Regions from separate parts of the Metabacillus rhizosphaerae genome, predicted to be linked through region 1. Evidence: a T-box and tRNA genes for the amino acid it is inferred to sense, from the RefSeq annotation. Region 1 holds a T-box; the other holds one or more tRNA genes.
The links. A T-box is a leader RNA that pairs with one kind of tRNA and senses whether it is charged. The one in region 1 lies ahead of WCV66_RS11110 (valine--tRNA ligase), so its partner is inferred to be a tRNA-Val.
Positions count from the first base shown of each region.

Region 2: it encodes a tRNA-Val, which carries the amino acid that the T-box ahead of WCV66_RS11110 (valine--tRNA ligase) is inferred to sense. The anticodon was not compared.

Region 1 covers NZ_CP147403.1:2,284,619-2,301,894, reverse strand. Annotated here, with positions in the region: gene WCV66_RS11135 (SPOR domain-containing protein) at 1-945, opposite strand, end outside; gene WCV66_RS11130 (hypothetical protein) at 1,071-1,223, opposite strand; gene WCV66_RS11125 (prepilin peptidase) at 1,648-2,403, opposite strand; gene WCV66_RS11120 (type II secretion system protein) at 2,393-2,767, opposite strand; gene WCV66_RS11115 (folylpolyglutamate synthase/dihydrofolate synthase family protein) at 3,444-4,763, opposite strand; gene WCV66_RS11110 (valine--tRNA ligase) at 4,830-7,478, opposite strand; T-box leader at 7,763-8,199, opposite strand; gene WCV66_RS11105 (hypothetical protein) at 8,436-8,627, shown strand; gene ysxE (spore coat protein YsxE) at 8,743-9,771, opposite strand; gene spoVID (stage VI sporulation protein D) at 9,982-11,136, opposite strand; gene hemL (glutamate-1-semialdehyde 2,1-aminomutase) at 11,337-12,623, opposite strand; gene hemB (porphobilinogen synthase) at 12,670-13,653, opposite strand; gene WCV66_RS11080 (uroporphyrinogen-III synthase) at 13,670-14,455, opposite strand; gene hemC (hydroxymethylbilane synthase) at 14,455-15,387, opposite strand; gene WCV66_RS11070 (inner membrane protein YpjD) at 15,419-16,249, opposite strand; gene hemA (glutamyl-tRNA reductase) at 16,312-17,276, opposite strand, start outside.
Region 2 covers NZ_CP147403.1:5,347,550-5,364,825, forward strand. Annotated here, with positions in the region: gene WCV66_RS25335 (ABC transporter permease) at 1-289, opposite strand, end outside; gene WCV66_RS25340 (sugar ABC transporter ATP-binding protein) at 286-1,800, opposite strand; gene WCV66_RS25345 (substrate-binding domain-containing protein) at 2,356-3,444, opposite strand; gene WCV66_RS25350 (response regulator) at 3,568-5,223, opposite strand; gene WCV66_RS25355 (sensor histidine kinase) at 5,216-7,093, opposite strand; gene WCV66_RS25360 (substrate-binding domain-containing protein) at 7,029-8,069, opposite strand; partial or broken gene WCV66_RS25365 (recombinase family protein) at 8,582-8,730, opposite strand; tRNA gene WCV66_RS25370 (tRNA-Val) at 8,926-8,997, opposite strand; gene WCV66_RS25375 (TRAP transporter permease) at 9,190-11,166, opposite strand; gene WCV66_RS25380 (DUF1850 domain-containing protein) at 11,159-11,677, opposite strand; gene WCV66_RS25385 (TAXI family TRAP transporter solute-binding subunit) at 11,759-12,757, opposite strand; gene WCV66_RS25390 (GNAT family N-acetyltransferase) at 13,124-13,561, shown strand; gene WCV66_RS25395 (DoxX family membrane protein) at 13,780-14,778, opposite strand; gene metC (cystathionine beta-lyase) at 14,891-16,075, opposite strand; gene WCV66_RS25405 (methionine biosynthesis PLP-dependent protein) at 16,062-17,186, opposite strand.

The DNA of each region.
Region 1 (17,276 bases):
TTCTGTTTCATCTGTTGCTTTAATCCCGTTAATCGTTGACTCTATTTTACTAACAGCTTCTTGATTTACACTTTCACCGTTAGTTGTTGCAGATGCCAGTGAAGACAACTCCTGGATCGCAGGAGCCCATTGATCAGCTGCACTAATTGTAGAAATTGTGAGAGAAAGTTGTTTCCCACCCCAGAACTCAATATCAGCAAAGTTTTGCTGCTTATATACCTCACTTAGTGCACTTGTTTCAGCTTTTTCCTTTCCCACTCCAGCAAACACTGTATAAGAACCATCAGTTTCCATCACAATCGATGCAAATCCTTTTTCCTTTATATTGGCTGCAACAGTTTCAGCTGATACTTTGGTCGAAAAAATACCACCTTGAACAGCATATAATTGAAGAGTTGCAGAAGTAGTAGCAGCTCCCGCTTCCTCACCTGCATTTTCTTCGGCATCACCTTTAGCTTGATCAGAAGTATCCCCGGTAGCCGGTTCTTCATTTGCACTTTCACTTGGTGTACCCGCAGTTGGCATATCTTCATTTGATAAAAAATTTAAGGCGATAAAACCAAACATTACGCCTAAACCAATGGCTAATAAAAAAATTGTCATAAACTTTTTTAATGGAAAAGCTACAATATTCTTATTGCGATTTTTCTTGTTCGAATATTGATAAGGGGTGACAGTTTGATTGGAAAATAGTTTTGTTTTCTTTGAAGATGTCACAACCTTTGGGTCATCTTTAAAAACTGAATCATCCTCATCAGGTAAAAGCCAAGGAAATTCATCCTCTTCATCCACCGTTTGCTTTGCTGAAGCAATCTCTTGTTCAGCATCGAGCTTATCCTCCCAGCTTGAAAACGGTATGACCTCAGCCGTTTCTTCAGCTTGTGACATCGGGCGATCCTTGCCATTTATTTTTATTTTGATTGTATCTGACGTCTGCTTGTCCATATGCCTACCACCCTTCTTTTGCAAAACACATGCGATCATTTTGCTTATCATGTTAACAGAAGGGTAAAAAAAAAGAACAAGACATTTGTCGTCTCATCCTTAAAAACCTTCGTCAAATAATATGATTATTCGTCATTACCATCTTTTATATAAGGTGATAAAGGGTTATGTTTCTTGCTTGACGGTGGTGCCTTATTCGAAGGTGATTCTGCTTCCAAATCAGTCAATGTCGGTATACAAAATGCAGTAAGCTGTACTTTAAATTCAAGTGGATTCATCACTTGATCACTTTGAGTGACTTCAGGTGGTCCTTGAAAGGAAATCTGATTGACCTTTGTTATTCTTGTTTGTTGTTCGATCGTTTCGACAAATTTCTTCAGATCATAAAAATTATCCGAACGTACTATGACTATGATTGTAAGCTATTCTCCCTTCTTTTGTACTGGTATTTCTCCGACTTCTTCCTGTGTCCCCTGTTCAACAACTGCTTCAAGTGCATCTTTTATAATACCTTTGCTTGCCTCTGCTTAGGTTTCAATGAGACTACCACCCTCAGTAAATTCGATTGATAGAATTGTACTATCATTTGCTCAAAATGACTGGGTAACCTTGTTTTATTTAACATATCGAATAGCATAATTCTTTATGATTATGTTTCCAATTTTACGATTAAACGATAAAACCATTTTAAAACCCCAATCACTAAAAGCCAATTAATGAAAAATACCACCAAATAATTGAATCTCCGAAAAAATAAGCAAGTAATGTACCAGCAATAATCGAAGGTCCAAACGGAACAGGTTCTCTTTTTTTATACTTACCTAACAAGATACGACGTATTCCATCAATCGTCCCGATAAGCGTAGACAAGAAAAAGGCAAGTAAAACAAGCTTTAATCCTAATGCAATCCCTAATAAGCCAAAAAGCTTAATATCCCCGCCACCCATGCCACCTTTACTCACATAGGCAATAAGTAACAGCAAACTAAACGCGACCGCTCCTCCAATAATAGAATCATACCAAGGAGCTAACGGATACAACACTCGTTCAACAATAAAAAGAACGAGAAAAAAGAGAATGACCTTATCTGGAATAATCATATAGGAAATGTCTGAAACGAGAATAATCATAAATAATGATATTAATGTGAGGGCAATCATCAGCTCATAACCCCAGCCAACAATCATTGGCGAAACCATAAATAGTAGCCCGGTCATTAGCTCCACAAACGGATAAAGAGGTGAAATCCGAATGCCACACTTTCGACACTTTCCTCTCTGTAAAAGGAAAGAAACAACAGGGATTAATTCCACTGCTGATAAAGTATGGCGACACCTCGGACAAGCTGACCGAGGTGTGACGATTGATTGATTTTTCGGGACTCTTAGGCCGACTACGTTGTAGAAGGAGCCTAGGAGGAGGCCGTAGAAGATCATTAGTACAATATTAATCTCCATCGATATGAGCAATCAATTCTTCTTCAGTTTCGGAGTCAGCCTCTTCCCCATTTACTATATTTACCGCATCTTGTCCACTAATAATGAAACCATTTTCACCATATTCAACTTCAAAACTTTCAGCTTTTACTTTATCTATATAATCTACTAAAGTACCTTCACCAAAAGTATCAGTTTCAGGATTTTCAGCTTTAGCAATTTTAGCTGCATCAATAATTTGAATAGCTTCAGAAACAGTAGCTTTATCTCTAGAATTATCAATAATATTCCCAATCCAAGGAACAGCAATCGCTGCAATAATCCCCAATATGACAATAACAGCAAGTAACTCAATCAAATTTAATCCACGCTGGTATTTCAACATTTACAACATCTCCTTTTCGGAATATGGTTTATTAGTCCTAGTTCATTAGGCTATATTAATTATAGCATGACACTTATGCTGTAAGTACCTTTTTTTGCCAGAAATTCTCATTGAACTTGATTAAAAATATCAAACATTGGAACCATGATAGAAGTAACGATTATCCCACTATACCAGCAAGGAAAACGATCAGTAGTTGGTGCAACATTATCCTCATAGAAATCGGCATTAATTGCAAAATCTTTAAAGGCATCTGGGTATGCTGGTATTGTCTATGAACACCTAGCACTCTCCTTCCTTTTTTCCCTGGCAACAGATATCGATCTGATTGTTCAACCTTGTTCGATAAAAGAGATTAATTAAGTACAATAAAAATCAGCATTGCAAAAATATATACAATGCTGATTTTTATTGTCTATCTTTGGCATTTTAAAAAAAGCAGAGTGAAAACAAATCTTTCATTATTTTATTCCATGGGAAATAATACTTATTCCCTACACCCTATGTAACTTCTTAACTCACTTATGCAGCTACCTTATTCCGTCATACTTTCTTTGCTCCAATAATACATTGCTCAATCAGCATGTCGAATGAGCGAAAATGTATCATCTGTATCGATTGTGCTGTGGACACACCGAAATTTGCCGTTAAAAAGACAGAAACACCCTCATACTTATCACCTATAACGTTTATTTATTTCTCGACAATATTCTCGAATATGTGAAATGAAATATAATGATCCAGTTGCTACTACAATATCTTCTTTTTGATCTTGATAAGCTGTTAGGAGCTCGTCCAATTTTGACTGCCATGACTCTGAGTATGTTTTTTCATTTAGCTTGCAAGCAGAATATAATTCAAATCCAGTTGCTGCTCTTGGAAAATCAAATGATGTGAAATGCATAGACGTCGCAATGCTTGATAAATGGTCAATCATTTCAGCATACTCTTTATCTTTTAATGCACTATACAAAAAGTGTATATTCCTTTTTGGATAATGCCTTGATAAAGTTTCGATTAAACTCTCAACCCCTTCTGGATTATGGGCTCCATCGATAATGACTTCTGGATTGCTATTCACAAGCTCAAATCGCCCTTTCCAAGTGGTTTTCTCCAGCCCTTTGCGGATTTGCTCCTCAGTTATTCTTACTTTGTTCATTTGGACCAAATAATCAATTGCAGAGAAGGCTAATGCAGCATTATTAATTTGATGCTGACCTTTCATTGTAATAATCAAATTTTTAACCGTATAGAATGGTGTTTGAATGGAAAACTTTTCACCTAGATTGTAAAGTTGTTTATCAATAACGTTAATTTCTTCTCCTAAAGTAAATAATTCTGCAGCATGAAGTAGTGCGGTTTCAGTAATTACTTGTAAAGCACTTTCGTTTTCTATTGCAGTAAAAATAGGTACTCCATGTTTAATAATCCCAGCTTTTTCAGCAGCAATTTCAGCAATTGTTGACCCAAGTATATTCATATGATCATAGCCGATATTTGTAATAATTGATAATAGTGGTAACACAATATTAGTTGAATCAAGTCGTCCACCGAGACCTGTTTCAAGTAATAAAAAGTCGGGTTTATTGTATTTTCCAAAGTAAACAAACATCATCGTTGTAATGATTTCAAATTCAGTTGGTCCACCAAGCTCTGTTTGCTCAATTTTTTCTACATATGGCTTTACTTCATTGACGAGTTCAAGCATCTCTTGATCAGAAATCGGGATACCATTTACACTGATTCGTTCATTAAAGGTTTCTATATATGGAGACGTAAAGCTCCCAACCTTATATCCAGCTTCTGTTAACATATGTTGCATATATGAAATGGTAGAGCCCTTTCCATTAGTTCCAGCAACATGAATGATCGGAATGTTTCTTTCAGGATGATTTAATTCTGCTAAAAGCCATTCCATTCTTTTCAAGCCAGGCTTTACTCCAAATTTCAACCGACTATGAATCCAATTTACTGCTTCGTTATAGTGCTCAAACATATATGTACCTCCTTCAGGTATACAAAAACTCGGGTGAGCTTAAAATAACCACCCGAGTCATCATACCTATCCTCTTAACTCTTTAATTCTCGCTAAAACGATGTCACGTTTTTCAAGATAATCTTTTGCCTTTGCCTTCTCTTCTTCAATCACCTTTTCAGGAGCTTTCTTTAAGAAGCCTTCATTACCTAATTTCTTCTGAACGCGTTCTACTTCTTTATCAAGCTTTTCACGTTCTTTTTCTAAACGATTAATTTCCTCTTCAATATTGATTAATCCTTCAATAGGTAAAATGATCTCTGCACCCGTGACAACAGCTGTCATTGATTTTTCAGAAGACGAAAGATCCGTAGCAATTGTTAAAGAGCTTGTGTTACAGAAGCGCTCTATATATGCACGATTGGTTTCAAGCTGATTTAACACATCTTCGTCTTTTGCTTTTATTTGCATTTCAATTTGTTTACTCATAGGTGTATTTACTTCTGAGCGAATATTACGAACCGCTCGAATTACTTCCACTAATAGCTTCATCTCAGATGCTGCATGATTGTCTGTTAGCTCCTCATTTACAGTAGGCCAAGCTGCAACAGTAATTGATTCACCATTATGTGGTAATGATTGCCATATTTCTTCTGTAATAAATGGCATAAACGGGTGTAATAATCTCATCGTATTATCGAGTACATAGCCGAGAATTGATCGTGTTGTCTTTTTCGCTGCTTCATCTTCCCCGTATAAAGGAAGCTTTGCCATTTCAATATACCAATCACAGAAATCATCCCAAATGAAGTTGTAAAGAAGTCTTCCAACTTCACCAAATTCATATTTATCAGCAAGCTTTGTAACATTTTCAATCGTTTCATTTAAGCGTGTTAAAATCCATTTATCTGCAACTGATTTTTCGCCTGTTAAATCTATTTCTTCATAAGTTAAGCCGTCCATATTCATTAACGCAAACCGGGAAGCATTCCAAATTTTGTTCGCAAAGTTCCAAGTCGATTCTACTTTTTCATAGCTGAAACGTAAATCCTGACCTGGTGAGCTTCCTGTTGATAAGAAGAAACGTAGTGAATCAGCACCATATTGATCAATAACTTCCATCGGGTCAACACCATTACCAAGTGATTTACTCATTTTACGACCTTGGTCATCACGTACTAAACCATGAATTAAGACATCCTTAAACGGACGTTTGCCAGTGAATTCTAGACCTTGGAAAATCATTCTTGATACCCAGAAGAAAATAATATCATAACCTGTTACAAGAACATCTGTTGGATAGTAACGTTTGAAATCAGCTGATTCTGTATCAGGCCAGCCCATTGTAGAGAAAGGCCATAACGCTGAACTGAACCATGTATCAAGGACATCATGATCTTGCTCCCAGTTTTCAATATCTGCTGGCGGTTCTTGATTTACATACACTTCCCCTGTTTCTTTATGGTACCAAGCTGGAATTCGATGTCCCCACCAAAGCTGACGCGAAATACACCAATCACGAATATTTTCCATCCAGCGTAAGTATGTTTTTTCGAAACGATCTGGAACAAAATTTACTTTTTCTTCATCTTCTTGTAGCTTTATTGCTTCATCGGCTAATGGCTGCATTTTAACAAACCACTGGGTTGAAAGATAAGGTTCAACAACAGCACCGCTTCTTTCACTATGTCCAACTGAATGCATATGCTCTTCAATTTTGAATAGTACTCCTTGATCTTGTAGGTCCTTAACAATGTTTTTTCTACATTCAAAACGATCTAAACCATTATAAATACCTGCTTTTGCATTCATAGTACCGTCTTCATTCATAACAAGAATTCGTTCTAAGTTATGTCGGTTACCAACTTCAAAGTCATTAGGGTCATGAGCAGGAGTTATTTTTACCGCTCCTGAACCGAAGTCCATATCAACATAATCATCACCGACAATTGGAATTTCCCGACCTACTATCGGTAATACAACTTTCTTACCAATTAAATGCTTATAGCGCTCATCTTCAGGGTGCACTGCTACAGCAGTATCACCTAGCATCGTTTCAGGACGTGTTGTTGCAACTTCAATTGATCCAGAACCATCAGCTAACGGGTAACGCAGATGATAAAAGGCACCTTGAACATCTTTATAAATAACTTCAATATCTGATAGAGCTGTTTTTGTTTGTGGGTCCCAGTTAATAATATACTCACCACGGTAAATAAGTCCCTTATTATAAAGCGTAACAAATACCTCTCGTACAGCTTTTGATAGGCCTTCATCAAGTGTAAAACGCTCGCGTGAATAATCTAAGCCTAGGCCAACCTTTGCCCACTGCTCACGAATATGACCCGCGTACTCGTCCTTCCACTTCCAAGTTTCTTCAACGAATTTTTCACGACCTAAGTCATAACGGGATTTACCCTCTTCACGAAGCTTTGCTTCAACTTTCGCTTGCGTTGCGATCCCTGCATGATCCATCCCTGGAAGCCATAGAACATCATAGCCTTGCATTCTTTTCATACGAGTAACAATATCTTGAAGTGTTGTATCCCATGCATGACCTAAATGAAGTTTACCTGTAACATTTGGTGGTGGAATAACAATTGTATAAGGCTGCTTCGTTTCATCACCAGTTGCTTCGAAATATTTTCCCTCTAGCCAAAAAGAATAGCGGTTTTTTTCGATTGTATTTGGATCATACTTTGTTGGTAATTCATGCTGTTGTTCATTGTTTCCCATTATGTTTCCTCCTTTATATAATTCCGTTTTTCATAACTTGTTGAAATGAAATCGTTATGTACAAAAGCGCAAGCGCCTTGATCAGCCTCAGGCAAATAAGATGATTTAGAATAGAAGGCGTTCTTTGCCTTCAATTCTAAATTAGCTAGACCCTAGAGGGGCTAGGCGCTGGAGCTGGATGTCGTGCGCCTAGCCACAGTTCAAGAATTTTATATTTTCCTAAACGAGTACAAATCACTTTTGGTGCCTTACCTTCATACAAAATAAAAACTCCTTCCATCCACTAAAAGGACGAAAGGAGAAAATTTTCGCGGTACCACCTTTTTTCATAGACCAGGAACAAAAGCGCAAGCGCCTTGATCAGCGACGAGAAACAAGAGCACTCCGTATGAGATAAAGGAAACACGAAGAGCGTAAGCGATTCGATGTTGACTTAGCGTATAAGGAGTGTGAAGTTCACTAGGCGCTAGGCGCTGGAGCTGGATGTCAAAACGCTAATCCATAGTACAAGAATTTTTATAATTCCCTTAACTATAAGAAATACGCAAGCATAGTCTATGCACTCAAGATTTATAACGGTCTACACCGGCTTCTCCTACTTAATTCAAAGAAGCAACTCCTGGGCGACCTTCCAATTTATCTACGTAAGAAATCTTCCAGCAAATGATTTCTCTCTCTGTAACGAGACAGCAATTGTACTCTTCCCATTCAACGTTTATCGATTTATTATATTGATCTATTCTATATTACTAAAAAAATCTTTTTTTCGTCAATATCTTCACCATTTTTATCTGCTAATATACAGGCACCTATCCCGATTGTAATGCATATTTTTATAGTACGTAGATTCCTACAAGTATCAAAACATATTTCGTTGTTAATTTTCCGATCATTTTCCATAGAGAAAGATAAGAATTTACTTATTAGCGAAGGCATAAAATGAGGAGGAGTTGTGACATGAAGAAGCGGTATAATCCTTACACGCTCCCGCCATGGGTAAGACAGGTGCGAGAAATCGGTATCCAAATTATTATTCCATTAACAATTTTTCAAGGTATTCGAACAGTTTTCTTTCCAACATCCTTTGATGTACTATTACTTGCTCTCTTAATTTTGTTAGCTGTTGCGTTTCGTTATGATTGGATCTAAAATTTTGTTCATTTCTTTAAATACATTTATACAGTTGCTATAGATAATCTCCTATTTTTCATTTTAAAAAAGAGGCTGACACAAAGTGTTAGCCTCTTTATACTACCACATCGTTCTAGCCTGAAGATTCTTCTTGCATTTTCTTTTTCTCTTCAATTTCGGATATCTTCATCACGATGTATTCAATGTTTTTAAAATGCCAATAAGCTTTTAATAATTGCTTGTTCCTTTCTAACTCAGATTGAGTATTATCATTATGGACGTAGTTTTTAATAATACGACAAATTCGGTCTGGATAGGCTAGGTAGCTAAGGAATAACAGCATTTCTCCTTTTTTATAAGGATAGCTTTTCTGATACGTATAAAACCAATTAACACAATCATTACATTGATTAGGATAAGTCTTTCCTGTATGATTCATGAACAATAGGAAATCATCAATCGGTGAAGCATATTTTGCACGTTCAAAATTCGTTAAGTACCCTGCGTTATTTTCATCATATAAAAAATGATGGGCCGAAATCTTTCCATGATTTAATACAATTCTAGTCTTCTCCTTTTCTGCCATTTCCTCAGACCATTCTTTTAATTTCTTTTTGGAGAAATCGATCGCACGACTAACCTCAATAAAATAGGTTACTGCTTGTAATTCAAATGGTGAAAGATACAATCTTTGTTCACATTGATCAACAAATGTTTCATAATATGCCTTTGTCTCTTCCCAATGCTTTGTGATCGCTTCATAATGCTTTTCTACCTCTTGACCGTTTAGTTTAATTTCTTTTTCTGTACGGCTATGAAGTTTAGCAACTTCTTTGAATAGATATTGATGTCGTGCATCTATTTCATCGTCTGTTTCATTTGGCAGCCAAGGCATAAGATAAAAATATTCATTGCTATTTTGTGAAATGAATTGCTGATGTCTATTTTTCTTAATTGGTACATAACTAGTGTATCTTTGTTGGTCTAAGTGCGATAATAAGTCAGCAAAAGTAGGATTGAATTTTCTTGAAAGCTTTTTTAACACGAATGTTCCAGTATTTGTGTAAATTTTTATTGCTTTACGACTAATTTCTTCTGTATATTCAGGCTGGATATCATAATGACTTAATAATGGCTTTATTCCATCAACTTGTATCGCCAATGTAGATGACACCTCAAATCCTTTAACGAAATACGCAAGTGCCTTGTTTAGCTCGCAAGCAAACGCCTCTTTACAAAGACAAGCTGCTAGAGCTAGAAAAAGGTTCGAATTTTATGTGCCAAAATCAACAGTAAGCTTTAACAGAGCCTTTCAAAAAAACAGCTGAGGTAAATTTCCTCTGCTGTTTTTTAAAGCACTGCAAAATGTCGATTATTTACTCGTTGAATATGCAGGGATGTAAAGAATTTGTCCTTCATAAACATCTTGATCTGCATGAAATTCATTTACGCGAAGAAGCTGTTGAACTGAAATTTCATAACGTTCACTAATAAGATCAATTGTATCTCCTTGCTGAACAATACACATTTTCAATCTAGAAAAATCCTCATCTTCATCACGAGCGAAAAGACTTGTTAAATAATGGGCATCTTTCGGATCATCTTCTTCTCTTTCATTCTCTTCTTCCGAACCCGGTTTGTTATCGTTACTCGCAAGACTTTCAGATTTAGAGAAGAAGGAATATTGTACTTCCTGTGGTTCAACAGTCTCCTCTTCCTGTTTCCTCACCTCTATAACAAATGGATCGTAAAGATCTTCTTGTTGATCTTGATGAACCTCTTGGTCTTCACTTTCCACTTCGTCAATATCCTCAAGGCTAGGTGTAGAAACAACTTCAACTTCTTTTTCGTCCTCGCTCACTTCTTCCATTACACGACTAGGAGCCTCTGTTTTAATAGATGATAATTTGTCCATGTCTTCTTCAGTTGTATCAGAATCCTGATAATAAGATGAGAAAGGATGTGCACCATTTTGTTCGAATGATGTAAAAGTATCATCCTCATTAGCAAATGGTTGTGTCTGTTGCCCTCTGTAAAGTGGTTCAAATACTTCTTCTTTAATTTCTTCCGGTCTTTCACTTACATCCGCAGCAGTAGGCTCGGTTTCATCATTTGAAATGCCACTTATCGATAAGTCAGCAACAAGTTTTAAGCATTTTAGTTCTGGGAGTTCATAATCAAATGATTCAATTGACACATAAACTTCATCTAAATCTTGGATTCGATTTCTTGGAATCGTAATATCAACTGGAAAACGATGATTGATTATACTTACACCGTCTTCTCGAGTAGAAATTTCATTTACATACCGTACATTTGCATATTCAAATTGATCCTGCACATTTGCTTCTGTATCTATTTTGTATTCACCCGTAAGTTGAAGTGCACCTCGAATTGAAATGTACTGATCATGCTCATGAATTGAGATATCAGGATCTAGAGAAATTGTTAAAAGTTCAGATACTTCCTGTCCTTTTTGAAACCAGACTGATTCTTCTACAGAAAAACGTAGTTGTTCCTGTGACAAAAATAATTCCTCCTTTCAAATAGCCTAACAAATTACTATGACATTACAGATGTATGTATGAAAGAAGGATAATATGTTTATTTTATTTATATTCTGAATATGAATTGAAATTTTCAGGGTGCAGTGCGATTGCTTTTCTATCTTCTGTTTGAACCAAAAAAAGGGTCTAACACCAAAATTCTTGTTAGACCCTTCTCGCTCTATTTCAACGCAGCAAATGCCTTTTTTGCTGCTTCAATTGTATAATCAATATCCTCATCACTATGAGCTGTTGATAAAAACAAGCCTTCAAATTGTGAAGGAGGTAGGAACACTCCTTCATTTGCCATACTTCTATAATAGCTTGCAAAATACTCAAGATTTGACGTTTTTGCTACTTCATAGTTTGTTACTTTTTCATTCGTAAAGAAGAATCCAATCATAGATCCTGCACGATTAATCGTATGAGGAATTTCATATTCATTTGCAGCCTTTGACAAACCGTCTTCAAGACGATCAGCTTTACGCTTAAACTCTATATACGACTCCTTAGTAAGTAGCTTTAATGTTTCATAGCCTGCTGTCATTGCAAGCGGGTTTCCTGACAATGTTCCTGCTTGGTAAATAGGACCACTTGGCGCAATTTGCTGCATTATGTCAAGTTTACCTCCATAAGCACCTACAGGGAGTCCGCCGCCTATTACTTTCCCTAAGCATGTTATATCAGGTGTTACGCCATAGTAGCCTTGTGCACAGCCGTAATCTACACGGAAGCCTGTCATTACTTCATCAAATATGAGAAGAGCACCATATTGCTCAGTTACATCACGCAAGCCTTCTAAAAAGCCTGGCTGTGGTGGTACAACCCCCATATTTCCAGCGACTGGCTCAACGATGACGCCTGCAATATCTTCTCCAAATTGCTCAAATGCATAACGAACGCTTTCAAGATCATTATATGGAACAGTAATTGTATTTTTAGCAACACCTTCTGGAACTCCAGGACTATCTGGTAATCCTAGTGTAGCCACTCCTGATCCTGCCTTTATTAATAATGAGTCACCATGTCCATGGTAGCAGCCCTCAAATTTTATTATCTTATTACGTCCTGTATACCCACGTGCTAAGCGTAATGCACTCATAGTAGCTTCAGTTCCAGAGCTAACCATTCTCACAATTTCAATTGATGGCACACGCTCAATCACAAGACTAGCCAATTCGTTCTCTATTAATGTTGGCGCACCAAAGCTTGTACCGGATTCAACGACCTTTTTAATTGCTTCTACAACTGTATCGTGAGCATGACCATGAATAAGTGGTCCCCATGATAATACATAATCGATGTATTCATTTCCATCGATATCAGTTATTTTAGAACCCTTCCCATGTTCCATAAAAATTGGGTTCATTCCCACTGATTTAAAAGCACGCACAGGACTATTTACTCCTCCTGGCATTAACGACTGTGCTTTTTGAAACGCTTGTTCACTTTTAACATAGCTTTTCATTTGTATTCCCCTTTCTCACTCTTGTGATGATTTAAAAGGTTATTTTCTACTCTTCTTTTAACCAGCGAGCAACATCCTTTGCAAAGTAAGTGATAATTAAATCCACACCTGCACGCTTCATCCCTAATAAAGTTTCCATAACAATCGTTTTTTCATCTACCCAGCCGTTTAGAGCTGCTGCTTTAATCATTGAATATTCCCCACTAACATTGTAAGCAACAATCGGTGCATTAAAGTTATTTTTGACATCGCGAATGATATCTAAATAAGCTAATGCGGGTTTAACAATTAAGAAATCTGCACCTTCATCAAGATCTGACCCTGCTTCCCGTATTGCTTCCTCACGATTAGCAGGATCCATTTGATAGGTTTTACGATCACCGAATTGTGGAGCACTTTGAGCTGCATCACGGAATGGACCATAGTAAGCACTTGAATATTTTACTGCATAAGACATAATTGGAATATGTTCAAAGCCGGCCTCATCTAAGCCATGGCGAATCGCTGCAACAAAACCGTCCATCATATTAGAAGGGGCAATGATATCAGCTCCAGCCTTAACTTGACTCACTGCAGTTCGCGCTAATAAATCTAGTGTGGGGTCATTAAGTACTTGACCATTTTCAACGATTCCACAATGGCCGTGGTCTGTAAATTCACAAAGACAAGTATCAGCAACAACGATAAGATCTGGGTATACTTCTTTCACTTGTCTCGTTGCTAATTGAACAATGCCATGATCATGATACGCACCAGAACCTACTTCATCCTTATGATCTGAATCTGGAACCCCAAATAATATAATTGACTTGATTCCTAAAGAAACTACTTCTTCAATTTCCTCATTTAAAAGATCCAATGAAATCTGAAAAACCCCTGGCATTGACGAGACTTCGTTTTTCTTTTTTTCTCCCTCAACAACAAAAATTGGGTAGATAAAATCCTCTACTCGAAGATGATTTTCTCTTAACATTGCTCTCATATTTGCGCTGTTACGCAAGCGACGATGTCTTGCAAATTGAATATCCATTTGTAAATCCTCCTCCTCATCTCTGTTCAAGCTCGATCATGAGCTTTATCATATCTTCAATGGTGTACGAAGCAGGTATAATGCCTTCAAACCCGTATTCCTTTAATGTATCGTTAGTTATTGGCCCAATACAAACAAAGGTCACTTTCTTTAGGTTCTCATGGAGCTCATCCTGCTTGAATACGTTCATAAAGCTATCAACTGTTGAAGAACTAGTAAAAGTAATATAGTCTAGTTTATCATTTTGAACATATTTTCTTAGTTTTTCAGCTTCATTCATATTATGTAACGTTTCATAGACAACAAGGTCTGTCACATTATAACCATTTCGTTTTAACCCAGTTACCAGTACAGGACGTGCAAGGTTACCACGGATAACCAAAACCCTAGATTGAGATTTAAGGTTTTTTGTTATACTTTCTGTCAGTTTTTCTGCGACATATTCCTCAGGGATTATCGAAACAGCTAACCCTAATTGCTCCATTTGTTTACTTGTCTTTCTACCAACAGATGCAGCAATTAAATGATCTAGCTTTGTATAAGAAATATTCCATTTATCTAAATAGCTTTGAAAAAAAGTCACTCCATTTACACTTGTAAACACAATACAGTCAAAGCTCCTGAGATTTTGAATTGTTGCCTTTATCACTTGCTCATTTACATTATTAGCTCTAATCTCCAAAAGCGGAGCAGTAATTGCTACTCCGCCTGCTGATTCAATTTTGTCAATAAACTCTTGCACTTGAGCCTGTGCCCTTGTTATTAATACTCGCTTGCCTTGTAAAGGAAGGCCTGCTGCCATTATTGATCAAGCTCCGCTTTGACTCGATCAATTAGGACTTTCGCACCTTGCTCAGTTAAAATTGTTGATACGTCTCCACCGATAACGACAGGGTCTTTACCTGTAAGTTGCTGTTTATATACTTCTTTACCATCTGGTGAAGCGATTAAACCAGTAAATGTGATCTCTTGATTTTCGTTAACTGTCGCAAATCCTGCAATTGGAACTTGACAGCCACCCTCCATTTTTGTAAGAAAGGTTCTCTCTGCATTTACGGCTAATTGTGTTGCTTTATCTGTGAATTTTGCCAATAAGTCTAGTAATTCATTATCATTTTCACGACATTCAATTGCTAAAGCACCTTGTCCTACAGCAGGTAGGCAAACTTCGGGCTCTAAAAATTCAGTAACAACTTCCTTGCTCCAGCCCATTCGTGATAACCCTGCTGCAGCTAAAATAATCGCATCATACTCTTCTGTTTTGAGTTTTTCAAGACGTGTATCTATATTTCCTCTGATCCATTTAATTTCAAGGCCTGGTCGCTCGATTAACAGCTGTGCACTTCTTCTTAAGCTACTTGTACCGATTACTGATCCCTTCGGTAGCTCTGCAAGTTTTTTATGATCCTTCGAAATTAACACATCTCGATGATCCTCTCGCTTTGGAATACAGCCAATTGTTAAACCATCTGGCAGTACTCCTGGCATATCCTTCATACTATGAACAGCCATGTCAATTTCCCCATCAATCATTGCTTGTTCAATTTCCTTAACGAAAAGTCCCTTCCCACCAACCTTTGACAAGGTAACATCTAATATCCGATCACCTTTTGTTACAATTTCCTTAATCTCGAATTCAAAAGGTAAGCCAAAGGATTTTAGTTGATTTATCACCCAGTTCGTTTGTGTTAACGCTAGTTTACTTCGTCTTGAACCTACAACAATTTTACGCATGATATCCTCCTACTACATTCTACTGATGATTTTATGAATCCCAAAAATGGAATCTAGATAAGCTGCCGAATAAGAAAAAATTAATTAATAACACAAGAAAGGAGGCAATATTCAATAATGCAACCGATTTCCCTTGCAATTCTTTCACAATTCGAATATATAAATAAACGCTATATGTGATTAACACCATAAAAGAACCAAGAACTTTTGCATCATACCAATGAAATTTTTCAACTTTAATGTAAGCCCAAATAATTCCTAATATAAGGCTTAATAACAGCATCGGTACACCAATGACATTTAATACATATGACATATAATCAAGCTTAGATAAATCTTCTAAGCGCAGAAGACGTTTTCCCCACTTCTTCTTTTTTAGCAAATTATATTGAATCGTATATAAAATTGAAAACACGAACGATAGTGAAAAGGCACCATATGAAAGTATTGCCATTGTGATATGAATCAATAACAATTCAGAAACAAGCTTACTTGAAACCGCTGCCGACTCATATTGTGCTGGTGCAAAGGTATGTAATGCCATCATGATGAAGCCTATCACGTTTGTAAAAAAGATAATAAACTCTGCTCGTAAAAATTTATTTAATGCTAGAGATAAAGTGACCAATACCCATGTGTAAAAATATAATCCTTCGAACACATTTAATACTGGAAATCTTCCCGTTTCGAACATACGAGCAAATAAAAAAATTGTTTGCAAAAGCCAAACAATAGAAAGTAACCAGAAGGCAGCTTGTTTCGCCTTCCGGTTATTATTAAGAAAATCTATAAAGTATAAAAGTACACATAATGCATAAAGAATAATGGTTACTTCATTAATTCTAGTTAAATTCATCTCCATACAAAAAACTCCTATGACGTACTGACGCCACCAACTATAATAAAGGAATAACTACATCAAACTTACGATTGCAGTGAAGCTCGAAAATCTGACATTTGTCCATTCGAAAGATTTAATTGCTTTTCAGCTCTTTCTTTTTGCACTTGCTCCTCAACAGCATCTTCAATGTTAAATATTTTCATAAATAACTCTAATGACTCCTGAGCATTTGCATCAGTTGAAAGTTCCTTCACTTTCACAATAGGATCTCTGAGTAATTGATTAATAATACTTTTCGTATGTTTGCTAAGTACCTTTCTCTCACGATCAGTTAAATCAGGCATTTTCCGCTCAATACTTTGCATTGTCTCAGCTTGAATCGTTAGCGCTTTTTGACGAAGTGCAGAGATAACAGGTACAACACCAAGTGTGTTAATCCATTGCTTAAATTGAACAATTTCAGCTTCAATCATTAGCTCAATTTTCTCTGCCGCAACTTTTCGTTCCTGTAGGTTCGCCTCAACAATTCCTTGCAAATCATCGATATCATATAAAAATACACCATCTAATTCTGCAAGCTTTGGATCTAAATCACGCGGAACTGCGATATCGACCATAAATAATGGTCGACCCTTTCTTAGCTTTTCAACTTGTGACATCATTTCCTTCGATATTACAAAATCCTTCGCTCCAGTTGAGCTAATTAGAATATCTGCTTCAACTAATCCACATTGTAGCTCATTGATCCCTTTAGCTTTCCCATTGAAACGATTAGCTAGCTCTTCAGCTTTTTGCAACGTTCTATTCATAACAGTTACTTTCCCTACGCCATTCCCGTGTAAGTTTTGCACTGCAAGCTCGCCCATTTTTCCGGCACCTAAAATAAGCACATGCTTCGTTTTTAAGTCCCCAAAGATCTTCTTCGCTAATTCTACTGCAGCATAACTTACTGATACAGCATTAGCACCTATATCTGTTTCAGAATGGGAGCGCTTTGCTAGTGTTATAACCTGTTTAAATAGTTGATTGAAGATCGTACCTATTGTGT
Region 2 (17,276 bases), 2.6 Mb from region 1:
CACTCATCATCAGCCATCCTGTGACACCACCACATAGTCCAAGGACAGATCCCACTGATAGATCAATGCCCCCCATCGATAGGACAAACATAGTTCCAAAAGCAACAATCATAACAAATACAGATTGCAAAAGTAAATTTGAAATATTTTCAACCGAGAGGAAGGTAGGCGATGAAACAGATAAAAAGAGAAACATTATGATTAGAATGAATAATACTCCTATACCTTCACGTTTAAAAATTGATAGTGGGTTCTTAGCAATAGTAATTTCCTTTGAGTTAATCATCATGTATGACCTCCTGAAGCGTACATCATTATGTTCTCTTCTGTGGCTTCCTCACGTGAAAACTCTTTCACAAATTCCCCTTTGTGTATGACATAGATTCGATCGCATAGACCCATCAGCTCCGGTAGTTCAGAAGAAACCAAGAGAACTCCTCCTCCATTTTGCACAAACTCTGCTATAAGATTGTACACTTCAACTTTCGCTCCAACATCAATTCCTTGGGTTGGTTCATCAAATATTAACACCTTTGACTCTGTGAAGAGCCATTTGGCTAGAATAACTTTCTGTTGGTTCCCTCCACTCAAAAACCTTACTTTTTGATGAATTGTCGGAGTTTTAATTCCTAATCGTTGAACATAATCTTCAGCTATATGCGATTCTTTCTTTTTCTTAAGCACAAGCTTATTTGCTATGATCCGATCCATAGCGGCCATCGTAATATTATGACTTACCGATAGGTCTATTAACGCACCATGCATTTTCCGATTCTCTGGAAGAAGGCCAATACCAGCTTTTATGGCATCCTTTGGGGATTTTATTTTACAGGACTTTCCTCCCACTTCAACATTGCCTGAATTGATGGGATCCGCTCCTACTACAGCCCGTAAAGTCTCTGTTCGTCCAGATCCGGCAAGTCCTGCTATGCCTACAATCTCCCCTTTACGGAGATTAAAATTTATATTTTTTAAAATACCTTGTCGATTTAAATCGGTAACCCGCAAAACCTCTTCGCCGACAGGTACTTCCTTTTTCACAATATAATTGGACACTTCTCGACCAACCATCATTGATACGAGCTGATCAATATTTGTTTCGCTCTTATTTACTGTCGCCACATTTTTTCCGTCACGCATTACATGCATACGATCAGCTAACAGGAACAACTCACGCAGATGATGTGATACATAGATAATGGACACACCCTGTTCCTTCAAAGTTCGAATGAAATCAAATAATACTTCCCTTTCATGGTCAGCAAGCTGAGCTGTTGGCTCATCCATAATGACAACTGAAGCTTTAAAAGAAATTGCTTTAGCTATCTCGATTACGCGATTTTTCAATGCACCAAGCTCTTTTACTGGCACATGAAGATCCTCCACTGTAGAAAAAAACTTTCGGTATAACTTTTCAGTTTCCTCATACATGGTTTTTTCGTCCATCGATCTTAAACCGGTCATAACGATTTCACGACCTAGGTATAAGTTCTGAACTGCTGTTAATTCGGGTGCAAGAGTAGGCTCCTGAAAAATTGTACTAATGCCAAGTTCCTGCGCATGTTTGGTATCTTTTATTTCAACAACTTTTCCATTTACTCGAATCTCTCCGCTAGTCTTTTGATATAAACCTGAAAGAATCTTAATTAAAGTTGATTTACCTGCACCATTTTCTCCTACCAGTGCAAGCACTTCTCCCTTACGTATTTCAAGCGATACACCTTCTAGTGCCTTAACACCTGGAAATTCCTTCGTTATTCCGGTCAAAGAAATAAGGACTTGATCGTCTTCTACTATCATCTGTTATTTTTCACTCCTATCTAAAATAGATTTTTGCCCAAGCACCCAGATATAAAATCCTTTCCTTTTCACCCATATAACACATAGGAAAAGTCAGAATTATAGGTTGATCTTTTCATTCGTCACCCCCTTTATTCTCATTTAATCAAGAACTGTCAATTTTGATGTCTTTCTTATCCTTGTTTATTTGCCTGAGTGATTAGCACATCGTCTATGATCAAAATATACCCAAAAATGTAAGCCCTAACAAGGTGGTGATATTTAGATAGGGTAGGTAATATTCAGATAAGTGTAAAAAAAGGAAAAATAACTTCGGTATTTTTTCAAAAGTAAGAACTTTTTCCTTTTCATTTTCTCTTTTCAATCCGAATATCCGAGTCATAAGCAATTTTCTACCATAAATATAAGAACTAAATTTTTCTGTAAAGATGATATCCAGTAAAAGACTTTATCCTTGACTCTTATCACCTTGGTAAACAAAAAGGATACCTCACTTTTAGTTGAGGTATCCCTTTATATAAATAGTTAAATATTCATTTAATTGAATTCACAGTTTTAGTATCCTATTTTTCCTTTATAGAAAGCTACATTCTCTTTTGTTATTAACGGAGCTTCTAACTCAATATATTTTGGTATCGCTTCTCCAACTAACGTTTTAGCCGCCGCAAGAATTCCCATAGGCATGACTATAGGGTATGCAACTGTAGCATCGATGTCACCTGCTTCAATTGCTTCTAAAGATGATTTTTGTCCATCTACACTTACTACTACAATTTCATTTTCTCTTCCAGCAGCTTTAATTGCTTTTATTGCGCCCATAGTCATAACGTCAGCATGTGAAACAACAGCATCAATTTTCCCATTAGGAAAACGTTGCAAAATGGCTTCCATCATATGGTTTGCTTTTTCTTCCTGGAAATCAGCGTTTATACTATCTACTATTTGTATTTTATTATAACCTATAAATGACTCTAAAATCCCTTTGTGTCTGTCAATGCTCGTAGTAGAGTTGGCTGAACCTTGTATCTCAATAACATTACCCTTCCCCTCTAACAAGCTCACTATATGTTGTCCTGCTTTTCTACCAACTTCAACATCGTCAGCTTTGATGAGAGTTAATACATTGGTCGGTGTCCATCTATCTATCGTAATAATTGGAATACCCGCAGCTTTAGCACGATCTAAAGCAGGATTCACTTCGTTTCTTCTGACTAAATCAATTACAATAACATCTACTTTTTTAGCAATAAAATCATCTACAATAGCGGATTGTATCTCAGGGTTATTATCTCCGTTCCCAATGATAAGTTCCATATTAGGAAAGTACTTTCTCGCCGCTTCTGCTCCCATTCTTCTTGTCCCTAAACCGTATGGAAAAAAACCAGATACAATAAGACCAACTTTACCTTCAATAGAATCTCTAGATGCTTGTATAGTCAGAGATTCCTGACAAACATCACCACAAAACGCACCAAAGTCAATAGGGACATTAGCATTACTTTCAAAATTGCCTTCATCCGCATTTTTGTCGCTCTCTTTATGTTTTGAAAACTCCTCATCACTTTTTTCTATGCTTTCACATGCTGAGACCAAAAGAAAAGTAACCACTAATAATAAAACAGAATTTACATTAATTAGATTCATACTTACTATATACTCCTTTATATGAATTTTGTAATCTTGTAGATATGAATAAATTAAAGTAGATTAAGACTAACTTATAAAAATTTGCACCCAAAGAATCTATTTTTAACTTTTATGTTTACCTTATACCTTAGTTTGATATTTTTTCTTGAATTCAGAAGGTAGACTTCCCCACCTTTGCTTAAACAAACGGCTAAAATGCTTCGAATCTTGATATCCTACTGACTTTGCAATTTCAATCACTTTTAAATTCTGTTCTTGAAGCAATTCTTTAGCCGTTTCTAAACGAAGGTCTGTAATATAATCAAATACTGTTTTCCCAGTCTGTTTCTTAAAATATTGACAAAAATAAGTGGGGTTCATATAGACATAATCTGATATATCTTGAAGTGTAATTTTTTTGCTTAGGTTTTCATTAATCCATATTTTTGCCTTCATGATTGGAGTAAGTGAAGGATCTTGTTGAATAGCTAGTTGTTTTTTATGAACTTGAAAAATTGTTTCCTTTACTAGTTTTTCTAGCTGATTTATATTAGACTCAGTTTTAATAGCTTGCAAAATGTCACCCAAATCGCTGTGGACAATTCCTGACCCTGTATCTTTAATATAGAAATTGAACATAAAAATAATTAAGTATTCTACGGAATATTGAATCTCTAAAGGTGAGCGTGTCTTTTTGAATCTTTTAAATAAATCGCTTAATTCCTTTTCTATCTCAGATGTTTCCGATCTACCAAGCATACTTGTAAGCTTACTTGCAGACTCCTTCATGTTATTAGCAACAAGCCAATTGTTTTCATCAGTTGCTTTCAGTTCTTTGTTTAAACTTGAAGAATAAATTTGATTTCCTCCATAAATCATTCTCATACGTATCAAAGAATATAATTGTTTCTTTAATTCAGGAAGGATAAATAAATCTTCGAACGGATTACTCTGAGCAATTGAAAAACTGAAAGGTGTATATTTGTTTAGGCAAGATTTAAGTTTTCTAGAAAAAGAATCGCCTATTTCAAGAAGGTTATTTTCTTTACTCGAACTAAAAAGTATCACCCAAAAATGAAATCCCCCCTCCCTCCACCACCATCCTAGCTGTTGATGTCCTGAATTTTTATATTCCATGGTAACTTCATCTATGATATTTTCAGTCGCATATGCAAAAGCTCCCCAGTCTGCATCAGAATATTTACTTGTTTTAGAGGGAAATTCGTCAACACTAACATAACAAGCCTGATAAAAGCCTTCAGGGAAATTCTTGACCCAATACATTGTAGCGATGTCTTCTGGTTCAGATGAAATTGCTTCACTGAATAACTGAGTCTGTTTCACCAAAGTAAGCTTATCAGATTGTTTTATTAAATCTTTCAATTTATATGTTTCTTGTCTTTTGTCTTCAATACGCTTTACTACTTTTTGAAGAACCTCAAATAATTGCTTTCGGTCTATCGGCTTTAAAATGTAATCAAGTGCTCCTTCTCGAATAGCAGTTTGTAAAAATTGAAAATCGTCGTATCCGCTTACAATAATAGAAGAAAAATCATATTCTTCGTTCATATTTTTAATTTCTCTTAAAAGCGTTAGACCATCTATTTCAGGCATCTTTACATCAGTAATCAACAAGTCAAATTCAACCTGATGTTCTTTTAAAAATTCTATTACTTCAATACCATCAGAGAAAATTCCAACAAAGTCCCATTTGTCTCCAAACCTTTGTAATAATCGTTCCATACCTGTACGAATTCTTGCTTCATCGTCTACAATGATTGTTTTTATTTTATTCATAGAAATATTCCTCTTTTCTTTCGTATTTTTTCACCTCATCAACTCCTTCTATAACAGGAAAACGGAATTTAATAAGTGTTCCATTAGAAGTACCACTTTCCACGGTTAGTCCATATCTTTCACCAAACAACATAAATATTCTGGCATGTACATTAATCATTCCAAATCCAGAATCCCGTCTTCCAATAGGATCTGATTTTAATAGACTATGAATCTTTTCAAGAGTGTTCTCATCGATTCCTGTTCCGTCATCTTCCACATCTATAATGACATCTTTCGTACCAGGTTGTTTTCCAGGAACTGTTCTTATATAAATCCTAATAGTAAGTGTGCCTCTTCGTGCTTCCAAACCATGCTTTATGCAATTTTCTATAATAGGCTGTAAAATGAACTTAGGGGAGTATAATTGCTTCAAATCTATTTCAGATAAAATATCAAAACTCAATCGTTCCTCAAAACGGAATTTCTGGATAGTCAAGTAATTTCTAATATGTTCCATTTCTTTATGAAACGGAACGATACGGTTTTTATTGCTTAATGAAAATCGCAGCATTTTACCTAGTAATGTGACCATTTCGATAACTGTATCATCATCATTATCCTCCACTGCCATACTAATCGTTTCCAACGTATTGTACATAAAATGCGGATTGATCTGTGATTGCAGTGCATATAATTCGGCTTGTTTTTGGCGAATTTCAATATGGAATTTTTCCTTAATGAGCTCTCGAATTTTCGATATCATAGAATTAAAACTATTAGCTAATATTCCAATTTCATCTTTTGTGTCCACTTTAAGATCAACGTCAAAATTTCCCTTTTCCACATCTTTCATTAATCTGCTCAACTTATAGATCGGACGACTAACTCCCCATGCCAAAATAATCGAGATAACAACCGTCCCCAGGCCTATAATCACAAAAAATAAAATCGTAACTCCTTTAATTACGTCTGCCTTTCCAGTTAAATGTTTCATTGGAATTTGATGAACCATTATCCAATCATATTTTTCAGATTCACTTACGCTTACAAGTTGTTTTTCACCATCCACATATGAACTAAAGCTCCCATTCATAGTAGGATAATTATGCAAGTTTTCTATCGATCCATTCTGTTCAGGATCGGTATGATAGATTACCTTTCCTTGACTATTCATAATCCACATATCTGCTTTATTTTGATTATTAATATCCATTAAAATATCTTGAATGAAGGATAAATTTACGGCGTAAGCTAACGTACCAATTTCCTTTCTATTTTCAAAATCTTCAATTTTTCTAGTCATTAAAAAAAAGGATGGTTTTCCCTTAAAACGAAGGTCGATTTGATCCTGTAATACAATAGATTCATTTCCTTTAAAATCTGGTTTTTTCTCTAAACCTGAATAGGGTTCTATACTACTTGAGAAGAAACGTTCATTTGACCATAAAAAAACGCCTATTAATGGACTTTTATCGGTTAAATACGTGAGGGAAAGATAACTATTTACTTTATAATAATCAAGCTGTAAAGATGCTTGATTTGAATAGGTATCCTTTCTCAAAATTGATAATACTTGATTTGAGTTATACAAACGTTTAGGCAAATCTTCTAATTCAGACATTTGAATATCAATATTTTTGTTCGTCTGATCTAGTATTTTCGGAATATTTTCCCCCACTTGTTCCTCAATTAACTTTGTATACTGGTGATAAGAAAAATATACCAACACCGTCATAGGTATTAATGTTAATAAAATATAGGTAATGATTAATTTCATTCTTAACTGATAATTTTTTGGTCTCCACCATTGAGAACCTACTATTTTAGAAATCATATTGATTAATATTTTCCTTGGTAAAGAATATAGGTTGTCCCATAATAACTTCATTATCTTCCACCCGTATATTTCCTATATTAGGTATTTCCTGTTGATCAGTTGGAAATTCTCCATTAAGAAAATCATTAGCTAAAGCAACTGTAAGGTATCCTAACTTTTTGGGACTCCATAGTATAATGTCTTCTATTACTCCATCACTAATATAATTCCTCATATCTTTAGGCAATGATAATCCCAAAACTTCAACATCATCTTTCCCTGAATCTATAATTGCCTGTGTAATGGCAGGAGTTCCTAAGGGGCTCACACTAACAATTGCTGATAAATTAGGGTACTTATTAATAAGAAGTTTAGTAATTTCATAAGAATTTTCATAGCTATCATCATTAACCATAATTTCAATTAATTTTATTTTTGGATAGTATTTTTCCTGCTGTATTTTCATTGTCTTAATCCATTCATTTGTATTTGAAGTGGAATAATTATTTGTTATAATCGCATATTCTCCTTTTTCATTTAAACGAGCTGCCAAGTTATCCATTATGTTTGCTCCTAGTGTATCAGGGTCTACCGTGTTAACAAAAAAATCTCTTCCTGTCGAATCCGTATCCGAGTCCCATGTAATCACCTTAATTCCTTCTTTACGAGCTCTATCCATTACAGGTAGCAATTTATAAGGATCAGTTGCCGAAACTGCGATTACATCAACGTTTTTTTTAATCAGTCCTTCAATAACTTGTATCTGCTGACGGTAATCATCAACAGGTGCACCAGTAAATATCAGCTTAATGCCTAACTTTTCAGATGCTTCTATTGCCCCCTCTTCAACAGCTTCGTAATAAGAAGAGTTAGCTATAAACCTTGGAACTAATGCAACTGTGTAGGAATTAGTTTGTAAATCACGTTCTATTTTTTTACTCCTTCCTGCTTTATCCATATTCTCATATATTATTTCCTTTGGGGAATTACCCACTTCACAACCGCTTAGAATAGATATCAAAGCAAATAGAAAAAATACTAATCGCATATGTTCCTCTCCTAAAATTGCTCTTCCAATAAGAGCAAAATTTATTTTCCTTTATAAAATTTAATATAAGCTAATAATAGATTAAATTTGAGTAGTAGGTATAAGTAGGCATACAAACATAGGATTATTACATATAACTTTATGGGATAACCTTTAAACCAAAGTAATTGCTAATAGAGTCATAACATGATTTACATAACATATATAATGTTATGTAAAATCCTTAGCACTCTTATTGGTAACGTTTACATAATAGGTTATAATATAAAATCTCTAAACGCAAATTTTGGTGTAAAAGCAAAATTACCGTCCTTCTTTAAAATAGTTGTATTAGTATTATATAAAATAGACAGAATTATAATTTTAGAGCTAAAATCATATAATATTTAGAATTATAAATATTTTAGCTTTTTTTGTCTATAAAATAAACTTGGAAAGTAGATCCATATCAATTAACGGATTTTTAGTACATTGTTTTCACAATCTCAGTTAATTTTAATAATAAGAAATGATTATTTGTTCCCTTCAGATAGCTTTACTGAATAATTCATACCTGTGTGATTTTTATGATATTTCTTTAATCGGCCTTTAAACTTTCCTTCTTTCTTGGCAAGCCCAATCCCTTCACGTTGTCGCATACGATAAGATCTCGCTCTAATTGAATCTGGAGTATCTTCCCACAAGACGTGTTAATAACACTTATCGTCAGAGTAAGAATAATACAGTGAAATGTAAAAAAGACTTATTATATGTATCTTAGAAAATATTCTTAAAATTTTTACGAAAAAGTTTTAGCACAAGTGAAAATAAAAAAAGCTTCAATCCCTATACAAGGAACTGAAGCTTTTCACTCTGATGATCCGAGAGGGATTCGAACCCCCGACCCCTACCCTGTCAAGGTAGTGTTCTCCCACTGAACTATCGGATCAAAACATTATCAAACTACATGTTAAATTATATTCAAAAGATCTATAAAAGTCAATATTGCACTTAAAAAATGAATCTTCTAATTACGACTACAGCACCCGTTTTTTATCTACACAATTCACATCATTCGACTTATTTCCCAGAAAATAAAAAAACCTGAATACCTCGTGTCGAGGATCAGGTTTTTTCGACATTATGCTTGTACAGACATTTTAGGTTTACTAGTATTGTTACGTTTCCACACATATTGTAAAGTGAGTAACACCACGAACATAACAATTCCTATGATATCTGAAATACTCTCAGGATAAATTAATAGCAAACCTACAATGACAGCTAGGATTCTTTCCAACCAGTGCATGGCTCTCATCCAATATCCAATAACACCAGCGCCAATTGCGATCATTCCAACCATAGCTGTAAAAACAACCCAAATGACTTCCAACCATGTTGTATCAATCATGAGTAGTTCTGGTGAGAGAACAAAAATGTATGGAATGATAAACGCTGCGATCGCGAGTTTCGATGATTCAATTCCCGTCCGTAACGGCTCGCCTCCAGAGACGCCTGCTGCTGCAAATGCCGCTAATGCAACAGGGGGTGTAATATCTGCAATAATTCCAAAATAGAAAACAAATAAATGTGCTGGTAAATCTGGTACACCTAACAAAATCATTGCCGGTGCTGCAATTGTGGAGGTAATAACATAGTTTGCTGTTGTTGGTGAGCCCATTCCAAGAATGAGTGCAGCCACCATTGTCAGCATAAGTGTTGGAATTAAATATCCCCCTGACAATTCAATTAAACCATTTGCTAGCTTTAGACCTAAACCTGTTTTCGTTACGATTCCGACAATGATTCCTGCTGCGGCAGTTGCTGCTGCAACAGCCAGTGCAGTACGAGCTCCATCAACTAATGCATAAATAATATCAATGAATTTCATACGTGCCGCTTTATTAATAAATCCAACCACGATTGAGATTAGAATTGAATACAAAGCAGCATGTGTCACCGTAATGTTCGACATAAGTAACAAAACAATCGCCAAGATTGGGATTAATAAATAAATCTTTCCAAAAACTTCTTTTCGGCTTGGCATTTCTTCTTTTGTTAAACCGCGCAATCCTAGTCGTTTTGCCTCAAAATGCGTCATAATCCAAATTCCTGCAAAATAAAGAACGGCTGGGATTGCTGCAGCTTTAGCTATATCCCAATAGGTAATCCCGTTTCCAATAAATTCAACCATGAGAAATGCTGCAGCACCCATAATTGGTGGCATTAATTGTCCCCCAGTTGAGGCTGATGCTTCTACTGCTCCAGCAAATTCCTTTTTATAGCCTAATTTTTTCATCATCGGGATCGTAAACGCCCCCGATGTTACAACATTAGCGACTGAACTCCCACTAATTGTTCCTTGAAGGGCACTAGAGAAAATAGCAACCTTTGCAGGCCCCCCAATACTTCTCCCTGCAATTGCAATTGAAAGATCGTTAAAGTATTGGCCAACTCCTGTTCGAATTAAGAAAGAACCAAATAATAAGAATAGGAAGATAAATGTTGATGAAACAGCTAATGGTGTCCCTAAAATTCCCTCTGTTGTAAAAAACATGGTCTGCACTAGTCTATCCAAGCTCAACCCTCGATGGGATAAGAATCCTGGCATATACTCCCCGAATATTCCATAAAGTACGAAGATAATCGCGATAATCATAATTGGTAGACCGACTGCGCGTCTAGTAGCCTCTAAAACTAGAAGGATTGCTATTAAGCCAACTGCAAAGTCCAAGGTGGTCAAACGACCAACACTCATGACAAGATCCTCAAAGAATAATGGCCAATATGCACCTACACCAATACTTAAAACAGCTAGTATTCCATCATACCACGTAATCTGAAACTTCCCTTTCTGCCTTTTCTTTCTGTTTCCTGGAAATAATAAAAAGATTAAAGATAATGCAAAGCCTAAATGGACGGTACGTTGAATTTGTGCTGTAAATACTCCAAAAACTGCTGTATATAGCTGAAATAATGAAAAAGCGAGAAGTCCAAAAAAAGCGATGTAACCCAATATTCCAGTTAGTTTCCTTGTCCCTGCTTCAGGATCATATTTTTCTATTAGTTCCTGTTGCTCTTCTTCTGTTAAATACTTAATTTCCTCTTTATCAGCCATTAATATTCACTCCTTTCAGTTGTTGCCATATCGTAATTTTTTTCTGCGATATTCTGACCCATGTTCCAGGTTTAATATAATTAGATAATGAATATGTCTTATTCTGATAGATTAATCGATGATTCGCTCTCACTTGTCCAATTCTCAAATCAATAAAAGGGAATGAACGACTCATATTTTTTATATAGTATGTACCATCAATTTCCTCAAATACCTCGTCACCTTCAGCATTAGAAGGCATCCCGACTGCAAAGTCCTCGTATGCAAGCTCTGTTTGGTTGATTTGATTGTCGGATAAACGATACGATTCAAGCACATCTGAGAGATGAATGGAGTGTGTATACTTTATTTGAAAGGTTTTCACCTTTTCTAACGACAAATAGGCAAGTAATTTCTCTTGATCTTCGTATGTGAAGGCAATTACTTGTTTATAAGGAAAAAAAAGAAGAAAAATGATGAAAAGTAGTAGAGGAAAACACAGTAATACAACAATAGTCTTCCTTTTCTTCATTAATACCCCACCGATCAAGATAGACTTAAAATTGAAATCGATAGACCGCACAAAGCGATCTATCGATTCCTTAATAAATTTTTATTCTGTCATTCCTTTTTCTTCAAAATACTTTGCTGCACCAGGATGCAGCTCCATATCACCTAAACCCTCTAGTGCCGTTTCAGGGGTAATGAACTCACCTTTTGCATGAGTAATTTTGTCAGTGTTCTCATATAAAGCTTTTGTCATCTCATACACTAGGTCTTCTTTAAGATCATTTGTGACAACGAGCATTGCTTTTACGGCTACAGTATTAACATCAGCCTCAATATTATACGTTCCAGTAGCAACTTTATCCTTCGAATAATGTGGATATTGCTTAATTAGCGCATCGATTTTATCATCAGCAATTGGAATAATCACAACATCATTTTGTGCGGATAACGCTTCGACTGCACCAGTTGGTGTTCCCGCAGTAACAAATGCTGCATCAATATTACCTGATTGGATTCCATCTGTAGACTCGTCAAATGAAAGATTTTGTGCTTTAATATCTTCTTTGGTTAAGCCATAAATTTCTAGAATTTGCATGGCATTTATATATGCTCCTGATCCAGGAGCACCTACTGAAACTGATTTTCCTTTTAGGTCTTCAACAGATTTAATTCCACTTTTCTCTGTAGTTACAAGCTGTACCGTTTCTGGATAAATAGAACCGATTGCTTGAATATTGTCAATTGGGTCACCTTCGAACATCTCTTTTCCTTCAATTGCATATGCTGCGATATCAGTTTGTGAAAAGGCAATCTCCGCCTCTCCTGCTCTTAGAGTTTCCATGTTTTCAGCAGAAGCACCTGATGTTTGCGGTGTAATATTCGCGTCTGTGTTATCAGAGATAATTTTTCCAATTTGTCCACCAAGTGGATAATATGTACCTCCTGTTCCCCCAGTTAGAAGACTTAAGTTTTGCTTTTCACCGCTGCTATTTCCACCTTCATCACCAGCAACATCTTCATTACCAGCATTCCCACATGCAGCAATAATCATCGTAAGTGTTAATATCATTACAAATAAAAAGCTACTACGAATTTTTTTCATAAATTTTCCCCCTCTGTAATTTTGTGTAAAATTATACAAGTTTATATTAACATAAAAAACAACAAAATTGTTAATTGTGAAGATTCTGAAATCTGTATATCCTAAGTCATACTCTTCTATTTCAATCGTTTTTCTAACGATTTCCAAGTAATAGCTTACTTATTTAAGTATATATGTTTTAGAGTTTCAGTACATGCATAGAGTGGTAAGGAAATAGATTAACTAAATGGATTCTTAATAAAAATCTTATATAAAACATCAAGATAGCACCAATAAGAATTTCTTATATTCTTTCAAAAGTTTTCCGTATTTTTAATAATGAAAATAATTATGTATAATTTTAGCAGAATAGGTGGGGGGAATTAGATGTTAGTAATTAGACAAATTAACCCAGAAGATACATATCTAATAAGACATAAAGTTTTACGTCCAAATCAATCGATTGAAGCTTGTAAATTTGAGAATGATCATCAAATAGACTCATTTCACTTAGGAGCATTTTTTAGAGAGACGTTAATTAGTATCGCCTCTTTTCACAAAGAAAAGCATCCATGTTTTGATGAAGAACTTCAATATCGCCTTAGAGGAATGGCCACACTACAAGATCACCGCAAACTAAAAGCAGGTAGTTCTATCCTATTACATGGTGAAGAATTACTAAAGGAAAAGAATGTTGAACTATGGTGGTGTAATGCGCGGATTTCAGTCAGTGATTATTATAAAAAATTGGGTCTACATGAATTTGGTGAAGTGTTTACGATCGAACCGATCGGCCCACACAAATTAATGTATAAAAATATTTAGACTCGGAACAACTTGTTCCGAGTCTTTTTTAAAGGCTCTTTTCTAAAAGATTCTTGTTTTTGAACAAAACTGATTAGGTTGATTGGAACGGATATGCGAGACTCCTGTGGGAGTAGCGGGACAGATGAGACCCACGGAAAGCGAGCATCCTGGAGTGCCAATCACCAACCCAATACTATTTTAAAAGCAACAAAGTTTGGCGAGTCAGCCTTTCTAAATTATGCAAATCGATAGTAAATAAGCAAAAATGTACTTAACACAAACAAAAAATTCAGTGAGACAAAGATCATTTGATCAAGTCTAGTTTTATGAATTTTAATTGGCGGATGATAAAATGAGATCCCTTCGATAATAAAAATGAGTAGGACTATATGAATCATCGCATGACCTACAACCTCTGTATAACCAAAGATTGTTGTAGTGAGGATAAAAAGAATCGTTACAACAACAGCCAATACTCTATTTAATATTCCTACCACTAATAGGTACCCTACGACAAATTCGATAAACGCCGAGAGAACAACAAAGATCCCCGGATCAAAGCCAAACGTTGGAACATTGTGGTGATGAATAATATCTGTCGTCATCATCGGATAGACCCACTTTTCTACAGCTACCCAACATAAACTAAGGCCCGTTCCTAAATATAAAAATGGAAAACCAACTGTTTCTAACTTTGTACGCCCTACTAATAAAACACCAATAATAGCTAAGTAAAATCCGTAGTCTAACATATGAAACCACCCTGCTTGACTCCATACATTAATAAACAATCCTAACATAAACAAAGCGGCAATCTTTGTAGCATAATGATGTGGGATTAATAAAAAGATAATAATGATCCACATCACAACTGTTTGCCACGTATCGTGAATCGTAAATTCAGGAGCAAACATCGTTTCATATGAGACTTGAAAAATAAATGAAACAGCCGTCCCATATTTCAAAACATGTCTAGAATACTTTCGAAAACTATCTAGCTTCTTATCCAGCCTTGATGCTAGGGGAATATCCATTACTTTACTCATCACCTGAGATAAAACAGCCAGTAAAACTGCGCACAGTAATGAAATCGTAATGAAAAGTGGTGATAAAATCTCCTCTATACTAACCTTTTCAGGTGCGACTTTAGCAAACCATTTAACATGAGCATGTGTAAGCATTGGAGGTAGTAGTACTGCTAACAAGAGTAACAACAATGATACCAATTTTTTCATTTAAGAAACTCCCTTTTTGAGGTATAAACTTAGTTTGTTACATTTTTCAATTTGTATGTATTTTGGAGCTTATCTTCTCTATTAAAAAAAACTGACCCAAATAGAGTCAGTCCTAACGAACACTTTCTTTCTTATTAACTTGTGGTAGCTTCTCTAATGCTTCAGAAAAATCTTTAATTAGGTCATTAACATTTTCTAAGCCGACACTTAATCTAAGTAATCCATCTGAAATTCCTCGTTTTTCACGTTCCTCTGGAGGCATTGCTGCATGTGACATTTTTGCAGGGTAGGATAAAATTGATTCAACCGCACCTAAACTTACTGCAAAAACCGGCAGTTTAACTTGTTGAACAAGCGTCTTCACTGCTTCACCATCAGCAAGCTTGAATGAAAGAACGGCACCTGCTCCATCTGCTTGGTATCGTTGAGTTTCATGTCCTGGGTGAAAGCTTAATCCAGGATAATAGACTTCTACAACCTTAGGATGTTCACTTAGAAACTCAGCAATTTTCAGAGCAGATTCAGAGGATTGCTTCAAACGAACATGTAATGTTTTTAATCCTCTTAACACAAGCCAAGCATCTTGAACACCTAGTACTGCTCCAAATGCATTTTGCAGTTTGTATAGGCGATCACCTAATTCAGTATCCCTCACAACAGCAAGACCTGCAAGGACATCACTATGACCTGCTAAAAACTTTGTCGCACTGTGTAACACAATATCTACACCTAACTCTAAAGGTCTTTGTAGCTCTGGTGTCAAAAATGTATTATCTAAAAACGTTAGACAGTTATTTGCCTTCGCAAGGTTCACAATTCCTCGAATATCTGTAACTTTCAACAACGGATTTGAAGGTGTTTCCATGTAGATTACTTTGGTATTCGGACGAATCTTTGATGCTACTTGATGAAGATCTGTCATATCAACAAAAGTATGCTCAATCCCGAATCTAGTTAGAACATCTGTTATGATTCGAAAGGTTCCACCATATACGTCCTCAGTCACAAGGACATGATCACCTTGGGAAAGAAGCAGGAATGCTGTTGAAATAGCAGCCATTCCTGAAGAAAATGCCAAGCCTTTTGTTCCACCCTCTAATTCTGCGATCGCTTGCTCTAACGCTTCTCTTGTGGGGTTACCAGAACGTGCGTAATCATATTTCCCAAATTCATCTATATCAAATTGATGGAAAGTTGATGAATGGTGAATTGGAACACTAACAGCACCTGTACCTCTATCTACCTTTGATTCATTATGCAAAAGTTTTGTTTGAAACGACCAATCATGATTGCTCAATTGCTTCAGCCCCCTTCATTTGTTTAAAGCTCTGAGCTAAATCTTCGATAATATCCTCAGCATGTTCTACACCTACTGAGAAACGCAGTAGTCTATTACACACACCATTTGCCATTCTAATTTCCAATGGAATGTCCATATGTGTTTGGGTTGCAGGGTAGGTAATAAAACTTTCGATTCCACCTAAGCTTTCCGCAAAAGTAATCGTCTTAAGGCTTTTTAGAAATGGATTCACCAATGTTTCATCCTGCAAACGGAATGACAGCATTCCACCTTTTCCTGGATATAAAACATCGAGAACATCTGGATGTTCTTCTAAAAATTGTGAAACGGCTTGAGCGTTTTGCTCATGCTGTCTCATGCGAAGTGATAATGTCTTCATTCCTCTCATTAAGAGCCAGGAATCAAACGGTGATAAAACCGCGCCGATCGCATTTTGATGTTGGAAAAACTCATCGCTTAATTGCTCACCCTTTGTAACAACTAGACCCGCAAGCACATCATTGTGTCCACCTAAATATTTTGTTGCACTATGGATCACAATGTCAGCTCCATCAAGGATTGGTGTTTGAATAATAGGTGTATAAAATGTGTTATCAACAATCACTAATAAATTATGTTTCTTAGCTAACGTCGCAAGCTCTTTAATATCAGCTTCCTGCATTAATGGATTTGTCGGTGTCTCGATAAATATCGCCTTTGTTTTTTCAGATATTAATTTTTCTGTTTCTGCTGGGTTTGTGAAATCATCATATTGAAATGATAAACCGTACTTTTTCCATTCTCTTTCAAATAAACGATAAGTTCCACCATAGAGGTCAGATGATACGATAAGTTCATCACCACTTTGGAATAATGCCATAATCGTTTGAATAGCAGCCATCCCTGAACTGAATGCAAATCCACGATCACCATGTTCTAAATCGGCAATGGCCTTTTCAACTAATAGTCTTGTAGGATTTCCTGTTCGAATATAATCAAAGCCAGTTGATTCTCCGATTCCAGCATGTCGATAAGCTGTCGAAAAATAGACTGGCGGATTTACCGTACCTGTAACATTTTCACTTCGATTTCCAATTTGCGCTAACTTCGTTTCAATTCGTTGACTCATGTCTGTCACCATCCTAAGTTAAGGTTATTTTTCTTGATTATGCACATGAGAGGAAGCACATTTTTAGAGACTTTCAAAACAAATTAAAAA